4 regions of the Evansella sp. AB-rgal1 genome follow, and region 2 is predicted to be linked to each of the others. Evidence: riboswitches for the same ligand, from Rfam matches in the RefSeq annotation. Region 2 holds a riboswitch; each other region holds the start of a gene.

Region 1 (3,153 bases), on a different contig from region 2:
AACTTTTGAAACACACCACTTTTTTCTAGTTTTTTTCGTTATGTACATAAGGAAAGTAAGGGTGCTTTGGGTAAATTGTGTTCGGAAATAAATTTGGTTTACTCACATAGTCTTGTTGACTCGCATTCTTTAATGGTTGAATAAACTGAAGTCCACTTCCATCGAAATAAGGTAATTTCTCTTCTAATTTCATTATGATCAGCCACCCTTTTTGTTAGTATCTACTCACATTAATTATAAGTAAGAGATAGTACTTTTGTCACTAAATTGTTGAAAATATTTCTATTGACAGTGTCGTGAACTAGGAGTAAATTACGATTATAAAAGTAAATAAAAACCTTATATCGCTGAATTTGTTATACAAAACGGAGGAACCACTTTGGTAAAGAGGAAGAACTCTTTATCTTGGGGTGAATCATTTTTATGAAGGGGTACTCTCAACTCCTAATCCGACAGCTAACTTCGTAAGCGTTACAAAGGGAACAGAAGAAAACTTATATTTATACTTTACGAATATGTAGAGTTGCTAAAGGGTTAAAGTATAAAAAACTTCGGTTTTCGTTATGGTAGACTGGGTGACTAACTACTTTACCATTTATTTCCTGTTCTTATTTCAAGAGAGAAGGTCTGATTCAGACTCTTCTTTAAGGCGCAAAGAAAAGGGGAAACTCAAAACCTACCTTTTTAATGCCCTACATCGAGATTAGTCTTTTTTGTATTTGAGGAGATGAACAAAGTGGATAAAGCATTAGCGTATATTAGCACAAAACAAGGTAATAGTGAGTTATGGTGAACTTTGGAGTAACGAAAGTCAATTCGATAAAGTTAACTTCTGTACAAATAATCGTGATATTCTATGTTGCTGCCGTTTTCTTATCTACGATTCTTTTAAGCTTACCAATTGCGTTAAATCCAGGTGTAGAATGGTCGTTCATTAATGCTATTTTTACTGCAGTCAGTGCCATAAGTGTTACAGGATTAACCGTTGTTTCCACTGCAGAAACGTTCAGCGTAACAGGTGTCTTTATTCTAGCTTTTATTCTTCAGTTTGGTGGTATAGGAATAATGACTCTTGGTACCTTTATTTGGGTTCTTTTAGGAAGGAAAATTGGTTTTCGCGAAAGACAATTAATAATGACGGATCAAAATCGGCACACCTTTTCAGGACTTGTTCAACTAATGCTCCAAATATTACTATTATTTTTAATAATTGAAGCAATTGGAACAGTGATATTAGGTACTTACTTTCTAAACTATTATCCAACTTGGCAAGAGGCTTATTTACAAGGTTTCTTTGGGGCTGTAAGTGCCGCAACGAATGCTGGTTTTGATATTACAGGGGAGTCCTTGGCACCTTTTGCAAAAGATTATTTTGTCCAATCTATAAATATGCTTCTGTTAATATTCGGAGCAATAGGTTTTCCCGTTTTATTAGAAATAAAAGAGAGTATGAGATCAAGAGAAAAATTTCACTTCTCTTTATTTACAAAAATTACAACAATCACTTTTTTCATTTTAGTTCTTATTGGAACACTTTTGATTTATTATTTTGATAGAAGTCATTTTTTCACGGATAAGTCTTGGCATGAATCCCTTTTCTTTGCACTCTTTCAATCTGTTACAACGAGAAATGGTGGTTTAGCAACAATGGATGTAAGTGAGTTTACCGTTTCTACTCAATTGGTCCAAAGTCTTCTTATGTTTATTGGTGCTTCACCTAGCAGTGTTGGCGGAGGGATTAGAACTACAACATTTGCTATTGCCATTTTAGCGATTTTTGCATTTGCTCGTGGCAGACAATCGGTGAAGATATTTAAACGGGAGATAGATACAGAGGATATTATGAAATCCTTTGTGGTAATCTCAGTTGCGGTTATGCTCTGTGGAACTGCGGTAATACTTCTAGCCAATACGGAATCATTTCCTCTAATGGCAATTGTTTATGAAGTGAGCTCCGCCTTCGGAACAACAGGGTTATCTATGGGGATTACTCCCGAGCTAAGTACTCCTGGCAAGATTGTGATTATCTTCCTCATGTTTATTGGGAGAATAGGAATCTTTTCCTTTCTATTTATCATTCGAGGAAAAACAACGACAGAACTATATCATTACCCAAAAGAGAGAGTTATTATCGGGTAAATGAAGTTTCCTTCAGGGGCAACACGTCTGCCAATGAAATAGTTGTACGTTGTTGATTAATGAGGATACGTCTTGAAGTAGATAAGTACTATGTACATCCTTTAGAATGAGTGGAAACCATATAGCTCATCAGCGCACCTAGGAAAGAGAGCTTGCAGTAGCGAAGGGAACATAATCATACACAATTAGTATCCTTTATAGTTTGATTCAATTTTAAAAGGGGTATTTTGAGGATATCACCTTAAACATATAAAATTTCGTAATATCCGATTTCAAATAATAACATGAAGTAATAAATTAACAGTATTGTGGATAATTTAAGTATGGACTGTATCTAAGTATCGTGTAATTTTTGACAAATAGTACATACAAATAATACTTTCACTTAAAAGGAGTGGTTTCTTTGAAAAGAGTTGCTGTGATGACAAGTGGTGGAGATTCACCAGGAATGAATGCGGCTGTTAGAGCTGTAACGAAAAAAGCAATTTACCATAATCTTGATGTCTATGGTGTATACAGAGGCTATGAAGGATTAATGGAAGGAGATATAAAAAAGTTAGAGCTAAAGGATGTTGGTAGTATTATCCATCGTGGCGGAACTATATTAGGAACCGCGAGAAGTGAACGATTCAAAACGGAAGAAGGGCAACAGCAAGCTTTAGAGCAACTAGCAAAGCACGATATTGATAGTCTTGTTGTTATCGGCGGAGATGGCTCGTATCGAGGTGCTCAAGCTTTACATAAAAAGGGGATTAATACAATTGGAATACCAGGTACCATAGATAACGATATAAATGGTACTGATTTCACATTAGGATTTAGTACTGCTATAAATACAGTTATTGAAGCAGTAGACCGAATTCGAGATACAGCAACATCTCATGAGAGATCCTTTGTTATAGAAGTAATGGGGAGAGATGCAGGGGATATTGCAGCTTGGTCTGGTTTAGCAACAGGAGCAGAAAGTATTTTTATCCCAGAGACCGTGATGGATAAAGCGGAGATGGTTACACG
Region 2 (3,153 bases):
GATTTCATCTCTATTTAACGATAAAACACCGATATAACAACAAAAAATCACATGTGATTTCTACTGTGAAATCGCATGTTATTTTGCTTGCGAATGGCAAGTTTGCACCTCTGAAGTAAACCCGTTACATGCCATTGTGAAGCCTTTTTGGATGAGGATGAGTATCAAATTCAACGTTTAACAAAGCCATTTTATTAAGCTACAAACATACCACCGTTAAACTTACGAGCAAACTTTTCAATCTCTTCCTCACTCAAAGTAGACATATCCGTTGCATTTCCGTCTACTCTTTTGACAATAAATTTCTCCAAAAAGTTCATTTTAGAAAAATCAAACTCTCCACCAAATATTCCGCTCGCAAGTGCCTGCTTTCTCATTTGTTCAGGAAAGGCCAATTCTAATTGTGACAGAGCTTTTTCTCCATCTAACATACAACATATGAATAACCCTAGTTTTTTTGATAGTAATTCCTGCTCATTGGCTTTTATAAATTTTCTCATTTTCCCTTGAACCATACCAGCATGAATAGAGCTCCCTAAAATTACAGAATCGTAGTCAGAGAGATTAATCGAACTAGCTTTTTTCAAATTAATAAGAGTTCCCTTTCCATGTAACTGATCCATTAATAGATTAGCCGCTTTCTCCGTCGTTCCTCTCGAAGTTGCATAAATTATAGCAGTTTTCATAAAGACCACCACCTTTTCCGAAGAAATATTTTCCAATTATATTATACTAGCATTATTCTAAATAATTTTAATGATAGTAACGAAAAATGTGTATGTTTTATGAACAATATCTGCTAGAGTATAGACGGCTGAAGCGATTGGAACACAAACCAACAGAGTTAGTAATTACAGATAGTAGGATACTTGTATTTTCAGGGTAACCTTTATAAAAAAAGATGTCTCCATCTACCTTATTCAAAAGATAGATGAGACACCTTTTTGTTAATTATCCAGTAATATTATCTAGGCCGTGCTTCTTTTCAGATTCTGCAACTACAATTGCGCAGGATGCATCTCCTGTGATATTAACAGCTGTTCTCGTCATATCAAGAAGTCGGTCCACACCAATAATCAGGGCAATTCCTTCTACAGGTAAACCTACTGATGTTAATACCATAGCAAGCATTATTAAGCCTACACCAGGAACTCCGGCAGTACCAATACTTGCAAGAACTGCGGTTAAAACAACAACTAAGATTTGATTCATTGTTAAGTCTACTGCAAACACTTGCGCGATAAAGACAACAGCTACCCCTTGCATAATTGCCGTTCCATCCATGTTAACTGTTGCACCAAGTGGTTGAACAAAACTACTAATTGATTTCGGTACATTCAAGTTTTTCTGTGCTGTTTCCATGGAGACTGGAAGTGTAGCACTACTGCTTGATGTACTAAAGGCTACAGACATTGCTGGTGCAAATCCTTTGAAAAACTTGATTGGATTCATTTTTCCTAGCAATGAAACTGCTGTACCATACGTTACTATTGTATGAATAACGAGCGCGATCATTACTGCGATAAAGTAGAGCCCCATCACCTCAAAGGCTTCCCACCCTAGTTTTCCAATAGCAGATGCAATTAACGCAAACGCACCATATGGGGCCAAGACCATCACGAGGTTAACAAGGTACATCATAATATGATTTGTTTGTTCCACAAGTTGATAGACAAGCTTCGTTTTCTCCCCAAGCACAGCGATTCCTAACCCGAAAAATACGGCAAATGCAATGATTTGTAGCATATTTCCACTAGACATAGAGTCAATTGGGTTTGTTGGGATAATATTTAAGATCGTATCCACCACTGGTGGTGCTTCCCTTGGCTCATAATGAGCATTTTCCGTATCGAAGTTTCCATTTGCACCGGGTTGGATTAAAGTGGCTACTCCTAAAGCAATAGTGATCGCTACTGTCGTGGTTACTAAGAAATATCCTATTGTCTTTAGCCCAATTCTTCCAAGTTTTTTTGGATCTCCTAGAGCAGCAACACCTAGTGTAATGGTGATAAACACTAATGGTACCACTAGCATTTTAATCAGATTTAAAAATAGCTGACCTACTGGATATAGTAGATACTGATCCACAACAGAAAACACACCAGATGCGAACAAATTCAATAGAAAACCAGCGATAATACCTAGAATCAGTGCAATAATAATTTTTTTTGTAAGATTGTTGTTTCGTTTCATGAATGTAATCCTCCTTTTTTTATGTCATGCTGCATTTCGTCCGTGTTGTAAGGAGTTCTTCTCTCACTTTGAACATTACGATTGCAACGAGTTCACCAATTATATCTTTTTTACACGAAGACTTTGAAAACTAGGGCTTCGCCTTCTCGCTTTATCACTTTACTGAGTTAAACTTTTCCACAGAAAAAAACCACGAAAGAGAGAACTCAGTCATGGCTTTAATAAACTTAGCTGGTTCTATAATAGCTTACGAGGTTAGCTGTCGGATTCGGGTGTATAGAAATCACCCTACCTAAAAAAGGATTCACCCCTATGGCCATAGGCCACACTTGAAAGTCGGTTCCCCCGCTCCTGCATAGGATTAAGCTGTCTATGAAACTAGATTTATATTACTATATACAAACGTCCTCGTCAATAATCGACATTATTTTTTAAAAAATTTACTTAAGAGATAATAACATAACTCTATTTTCTTTTTAAAAAGCACTCAGTAATAATTTTGTTGTAAAAAATACTATCAGTAAGATAAATAGTCTATACTTGTACTGTTGTTATTTAATCAGATATATTTTTAAAAATGCAATAGTAATTTGATACGAAAGTAGGGAGATTTATGATCTTTGCAGTTATTTTAGGAGTTATCATTTATATGGCGAGTGGGATGATATACTATTCCATCCTGGGAAATAGGTGGGTGGAGGAATTAAATATTAAACCTGAACAACCAAACTATGGATTGTTAACATTGGTTACTGTTCTTACCACCTTTGTTTTTTTCATTATACTTCAACTTTCACAAGCGGAAACGTTACTTGATGGCGCTTTATTGGGAGCAGGAGTAGGGTTCATCGTCTCCCTTGCTTATGCGAAGGACTTTATTTTCGGATTAGGATCTAGTAGCAAAAAGCAAGTGGTGGTCTACTTTATTGCTGTGGGTTACCATATCATCGCCTTAACAAT
Region 3 (3,153 bases), on a different contig from region 2:
TTAAATCGCAAACACACGTGGATCCTTCCTTACACAATATGGATAACAAGTGTAACCTTTTCTCGTCAGCTAATGCTTTAAAACGTTTCTCGTAATATGAAAAATCAGCTGTGTTACTAGTGACTAAAGGTATCGTTAGCTTCATTTCAGCACCTCTTACATCAATTTATTTTGATCTTATGTTTATAATACTCTCACTCATCTCAAAACGCAAGTAATAAATCAACATTTTTTGATTTTCAAGAATAAAGTAGGTGTGTCAATTTTTTTTGACACACCACCATATCTATTATTCAGTTTTATATGCATTTTTTTGTTCTCGATAAAACTCATGAAACAATTTCATCAATGCTCTTTTTTCAATTCTTGAAACATAGCTTCTTGAAATACCAAGTTCTTTTGCAATTTCTCGTTGTGTCCTTTCTTTCTTAAGATCTAATCCAAATCTTCCAACAACTACTTCTTTCTCTCTCTCATCTAATATGTGAATGTACTTGTAAATTTGTTTTTTCTCCATACTTAATTGGATTTGTTCTACTACATCTTCCGTTTCCGCTTGAAGAACGTCGATAAGACTAATTTCATTTCCTTCCTTATCCTGACCAATTGGATCATGTAAAGAGACGTCTTTTCTTACCTTCTTTAAAGCTCGTAAATGCATAAGTATTTCGTTCTCGATACATCTCGCTGCATACGTGGCGAGTTTTGTTCCTTTACCAGGAGAATAACTTTCAATGGCTTTAATCAACCCAATTGTACCGATGGATATTAAATCCTCGTTTTCTTCTCGAGTATTTTCAAACTTCTTTACAATATGTGCCACTAATCGCAAATTGTGTTCAATAAGGAGGTTCCTCGCTTCCTCGTCTCCTTCATGCATTTTTTGAATATACTCTTTTTCTTCCTTTGCATTTAACGGTTGTGGAAATGCATTGTTTTTTACAAAGGAAACAAAAACAAATAATTCTTTCACAAAATGTGTAATCGCTGCAAGTAGACTGGACATGCACACACCTCCGTTTGGGCATTGTACCTAATTTATATGCAAGGTGTAGGTCGTCTGTGTCTGTCTACATTTATTCTTTTCGAATATTTTTTATTGAGTTTAATAAATTGATAATTAGGGAATATTTGATGTTTCATTTTAAAAATCTGACGGAGAATCTATTTTCCAGGTAAACTTCCATGCAAGTAAGAGAATTGCACGATGACGGATGAAAATACGTTATGAAGCTTATTAGTTAATTTAACTTTATATGGAATCTCGAATGCCCCCGTAACTCCACTGGGAAGCAGATCAGAAGCAAGCGTTTGCCAGATCCCCACAGGACAGTGAGTTGGCTGAAGCGAATGTAATACAATCCAACAAAGTTAGTAATACTTTATGATATGAGTATTCTTGATCACGCGTATTTTCTGGATAACCTACATAAAAACCCCTATTAAGGAAATATTAACTTTAATAATATCCAAGGAGTGATTGTTTTGACAAATAATAAAAGCCCATTAGATTATGATCGTTACGCTACAGCACACCTTAGCCCTGACTTACTTCAACGTATTTCATCATTAGAGGAGGACCTTCGAAATGCTACAGAAAAAGAAATTGTACTAATAGCCTATGAAGAAAGTGAACACAATGCTACTTAATGTGTTAGAACATAAAAACAAAACGGTGTTTTTTTTACATTTTGATAAACGTATTGACAATTTATATAACAAAGAGTAAATTACCAATATGAATAATTATATGAATAAAAAACCTTTTTGTCGCTTAGTCCTATTGGAACGGAGGAACCGAATCTGACGAAACTATTCGTCTTGGGGTCAATCACAATGTGAAGGGGTACTCTCATCCCCTAACCCGACAGCTAACTTCGTAAGCGTTGCAGAGAGAAAGGTCTGTTTTTAGACCCTTCTTAGGAATGGTCTTTTTTTTTCATGCATAAGGGAGATGACACCGTGAGTAATAGAAAGCAATTTGTAGTAATTGGATTAGGGCGATTTGGTGGCAGTATTTGTAAAGAGCTTGTAAAAATTGGACATGAAGTACTTGTGATGGACAAGGATGAGCAACAAATACAAGAGTTTTCCAACATTGCTACACATGCCGTTGTGGCAAACTCAACAGATGAAAGTACTCTTCGATCATTAGGTGTTCGTAATTTTGATTTTGTCGTTGTAGCTATAGGTGATAACATACAAGAAAGTATTTTAACTACACTGCTCTTAAAAGAAATGGGATTGAAGAATATTTGGGTAAAAGCAAAAAATGATTACCATCATAAAGTTTTAGAGAAAATTGGAGCAGACCATATTATTCATCCAGAAAAAGATATGGGAAGAAGAATTGCTCAACAGATGTCCGATGAAAAAGTAATTGATTTTATTGAATTATCTGATGAATATAGCATTGTAGAATTATTTGCTACTCCAAAACTTGAAACTAAAAGTCTGATCGATTTAGATATTCGTGCACGTTATGGAGTTACAATTTTAGCGGTAAAGAATAAAGAGAACATAGATATTTCACCGGAGCCAACATATGTAATTGAAAGAGGAGACTTGCTAATTGTAATTGGACATAACAAAGATATCAAACGATTTGAAGATCAAGCAATGTAACTCTTTTTCAAGTCGTATGTTACGTATCATTTAAAGAAAAGGCTCTGTTAAACGTAGATGTTGATTTTCGCTACAGGTTGCTCGTTTTCCTAGGGCGAACCGCAACTCTCCTCCCAATTCCGCCTAAATACTTGGCCACGTCCTGTGGGCAACGGCGTCATGTCGCCATCCAGGCTCCATCCTCAAGGAGTCTCGCACCTTTCATAAGAATCAACATTATCCTTTAACATAGCCAAAGAAAAAGCACTGAAAGTATACATTACTTTTTCAGTGCTTTTTTCACTAAATATCTTTTTACTTCCCTAGTCGTTTATATGCATTTACACCCATTTTTGTACGTGAGAAAATGACAGTAAGAATGAACGGAACTACAATTGCGACTATCATTGAAATGGCAAATACAAACATGTGTTGAACCTGTATGGAGAGAATACCCGGTATACCTCCAACTCCAATAGAATTTGCCATAACGTTACTACCTACTGAGATTATTGCAGCTGTCATTGATCCTAACATTGCCGCTAAAAA
Region 4 (3,153 bases), on a different contig from region 2:
ACTTGTTGTTTTTTCAAGAAAATATCGATCATGAGATACAACGAGCAGCGTTCCGTCGTATTGTGACAGTGTTTCTTCTAATTGTTCTCGTGATGGTAAATCGAGATGATTCGTCGGTTCATCTAAGATAAGCGCATCCTTCTCTTCTAATATATATTTCATGAGTTTACATTTTACACGTTCTCCCATACTCATCTCTTGAACGGGTTCTGTCCATTGTGAAGCAGTAAACCCCAAATGCTTCATTAAATTTTGAACTTTTCCTCTTGCTTCAAATGTCTCTTGATAAAACAGCTGTGCTGGTGTTTGTTCCAGAGGTAAATCAAACACTTCTTGAGTTAAATATCCAATGTTAGCCGTTGGCGAAATCCATACATCTCCTTCAGAGGTTTCCATACCATTTATTATATTTAATAATGTTGTTTTACCACTTCCGTTTGGTCCAACAATAGCAACTTTTTCTCCATGCTGAATAGTAAAACTAACATTCTTAAATAATGTTCGCTCGTGAAAAGATTTAGAAATATTTGTTACCTCTAAAAGTCGTTTTCCCACTTTGTCATTCGCTCTCATTGAAAATTGTACAGTATATTCTGGCGTTACACGTTCTACTTTCACTCTTTCTAACTCTTTCTCTAATCGCTTTTGTTTTGATTTTACTTGTGCATCCATCTTTTTGGCTTTCACACGATAGTATTCCTTCATTCCATCCTTTTTTGTGGATTGACCATGTGCCTTTTTCGACCAAGAGGTAAGCTCCTTCATTTGTCCATCGATTCGCTCCACCATCTTTTGCTGCTGCTCATATTTTCGTTGCTGTGATAGCCGTTTTTGTCTCCGATGCTCCATATACTGAGAATAGTTCCCTTTAAATTCAACAAGTGTTTTCTCCTCCAGAGACCATATTTTAGTCGCAACGGCGTCGAGAAAATATCGATCATGAGAGACAAGGAGGATGGTTCCGTGATAATTTTTCATTTCCTTCTGTAACAATTGCAAACTTCCATCATCAAGATGGTTTGTGGGTTCATCTAAGAGTAATAGATCTCCTTTTTCGGAAAAACCAGTTGCAAGTCTTGCTTTTCGTTTTTCTCCTCCACTTAAGTGGGGAAAATCAACGTTCGGAACATGCCAATTCTCTCGTAACTTTTTTTCCAGAGGGGTCTTCTCTTTGGAAAAATGGAATTCTGTTTCTTGCTCTACCATAATTATCTTCATATCTTGTTCTAGCCACTGTATTTGTCCTTTTGACGGATGGATATCTTCGTGAATCATTTCTAACAATGAAGTTTTTCCAGCACCGTTCTTTCCGATGATTCCGATGATATCTCCTTGTTGAACACTTGCATTGATATCTTGAAAAATAGTGTTGTCCACTATTTCATAGCTTACGTTTGATAATTTTAACAGTTCTTTCATACGATCAACCCTCTTTACAGGGAGAACAAAAAATCCTCCCAAATTTGATTTGGAAGGATTAGCCGTGCCATTACATACACAAACAAAGCTATCTTTTGACATAGCTCATTTTATTGGATTCTATAGAAAAATGGGCAGACTAATCCTATTTCGATTGATTTGAAATTTGTGATTTCAAATGTTAGAAAATAAGATTAGTTATCCATCGGCCACCCATCATCCCTTCAATAAGTATTAAGGTAATTATAACACAGAAAAATTTGGAAATTCAATAATTGGATGGGGGGATATCAGGAGGAGATCGAGCAGATGAGAGGAGTTTTTATCTCGTGAAATGCTCGATCAATGGCCGGTGAATGTCTAATAACTAAAAATCTACTTAAAGTAAAGTTATTTTTGTCACAAAATCGATATTGACAATCGAAAATGGGAGGAGTAAAGTACGATTATAAAAATAAATATAATCCTTTATATCGCTGAATCTGTCTAAAGGCAGAACGGAGGAACCAATTTTCGGCAAGTAGATTACTAGTTGCCGTGGGGTGAGTCTTATTATAAGAAAGGGTACTCTCTATCCTTAACCCGACAGCTAACTTCGTAAGCGTTCATGGAGAGAAAGGTCTGTGATGAAGACCCTTCTTTAAGATTGGTCTTTTTTCATATGGGCAAAAGGAGATGTCATAATGGCAAGTAAAAAACAGTTTGTTGTTATTGGTCTAGGTCGTTTTGGGGGCAGTGTTTGCAAAGAACTTGTTAGATTAGGGAACGAAGTACTAGCGTTAGATACGGATGAACAAAAAGTAAACGAATTTGCAAAATACGCAACACATGCAGTAGTTGCAGATTCAACTGATGAAAGAGCACTAATCTCATTAGGAATACGAAATTTTGATTCTGTTATCGTTGCCATTGGTGATAACATTCAAGCTAGTATATTAACTACACTACTTTTAAAAGAAATTGGAGTAAAACATGTTTGTGTAAAAGCGAGAAATACTTATCATCATAAAGTGCTTGTAAAAATCGGAGCAGATAGAGTAGTACACCCGGAAAGTGATATGGGGAGACGAATTGCCCAACAAATGTCAGATGAAAATGTAATAGATTTTATTGAGCTTTCGGATGAGTATAGTATTGTTGAGCTAATAGCTTCACCCAAAATTGAAGGGAAAACCCTTATTGATTTAAATATTAGAGCTCGTTTTGGTATAACCATACTTGCTATTAAAAAAGGAAACGATATAGATATTTCACCATTACCTAATTATCAAATTTCTCACAAAGATTTACTTATTGTCATTGGACATAATGATGACATTAAACGTTTTGAAGATCAGGTGATGTAACGTGAAAATAGTTAATTTACTAACTCACTGGCGATTTTCACCGCCACAATTATTGGCTTTAAGCTTCGGAGTTGTCATCATTGTTGGTACACTTTTATTAAAGCTACCATGGAGTACAGTGGAAACTGTTTCATGGATGGATGCTTTTTTTACTGCTGCATCAGCAACGACGGTAACAGGATTAGTTGTGGTAGATACAGGGAGTGCTTTCACTAGTTTTGGGCAAGTAATCGTTATGATTTTAATAAAAATTGGTGGATTAGGATTAATGACGTTTGCCATTATGACCGTTTTAGTCTTAGGAAAACGGATAGGACTTAAAGAAAGAGTGCTTCTACAAGAAGCACTGAATCAGCATTCCATAGGGGGAGTAGTTCGCTTAGTAAAA

Evidence for each region. A riboswitch is a leader RNA that binds a small molecule or an ion and turns the genes downstream of it on or off. The one in region 2 is predicted to bind cyclic di-AMP.
Region 1: another riboswitch for cyclic di-AMP. It lies ahead of ACERII_RS19690 (TrkH family potassium uptake protein); the one in region 2 lies ahead of ACERII_RS17770 (dicarboxylate/amino acid:cation symporter).
Region 3: another riboswitch for cyclic di-AMP. It lies ahead of ACERII_RS16125 (potassium channel family protein); the one in region 2 lies ahead of ACERII_RS17770 (dicarboxylate/amino acid:cation symporter).
Region 4: another riboswitch for cyclic di-AMP. It lies ahead of ACERII_RS22800 (potassium channel family protein); the one in region 2 lies ahead of ACERII_RS17770 (dicarboxylate/amino acid:cation symporter).

Annotation. Positions count from the first base shown of each region.
Region 1 covers NZ_JBGUAU010000027.1:13,062-16,214, reverse strand. The annotation lists gene ACERII_RS19695 (hypothetical protein) at 26-193, opposite strand; cyclic di-AMP (ydaO/yuaA leader) riboswitch at 336-486, shown strand; gene ACERII_RS19690 (TrkH family potassium uptake protein) at 787-2,139, shown strand; gene pfkA (6-phosphofructokinase) at 2,543-3,153, shown strand, end outside.
Region 2 covers NZ_JBGUAU010000022.1:46,407-49,559, reverse strand. The annotation lists gene ACERII_RS17775 (flavodoxin domain-containing protein) at 195-686, opposite strand; gene ACERII_RS17770 (dicarboxylate/amino acid:cation symporter) at 952-2,193, opposite strand; cyclic di-AMP (ydaO/yuaA leader) riboswitch at 2,423-2,571, opposite strand; gene ACERII_RS17765 (DUF1761 domain-containing protein) at 2,807-3,153, shown strand, end outside.
Region 3 covers NZ_JBGUAU010000018.1:83,841-86,993, forward strand. The annotation lists gene ACERII_RS16110 (ArsR/SmtB family transcription factor) at 1-145, opposite strand, end outside; gene sigK (RNA polymerase sporulation sigma factor SigK) at 290-1,006, opposite strand; gene ACERII_RS16120 (hypothetical protein) at 1,486-1,650, shown strand; cyclic di-AMP (ydaO/yuaA leader) riboswitch at 1,762-1,901, shown strand; gene ACERII_RS16125 (potassium channel family protein) at 1,942-2,625, shown strand; gene treP (PTS system trehalose-specific EIIBC component) at 2,920-3,153, opposite strand, start outside.
Region 4 covers NZ_JBGUAU010000038.1:25,522-28,674, forward strand. The annotation lists gene abc-f (ribosomal protection-like ABC-F family protein) at 1-1,419, opposite strand, end outside; cyclic di-AMP (ydaO/yuaA leader) riboswitch at 1,884-2,039, shown strand; gene ACERII_RS22800 (potassium channel family protein) at 2,103-2,765, shown strand; gene ACERII_RS22805 (TrkH family potassium uptake protein) at 2,767-3,153, shown strand, end outside.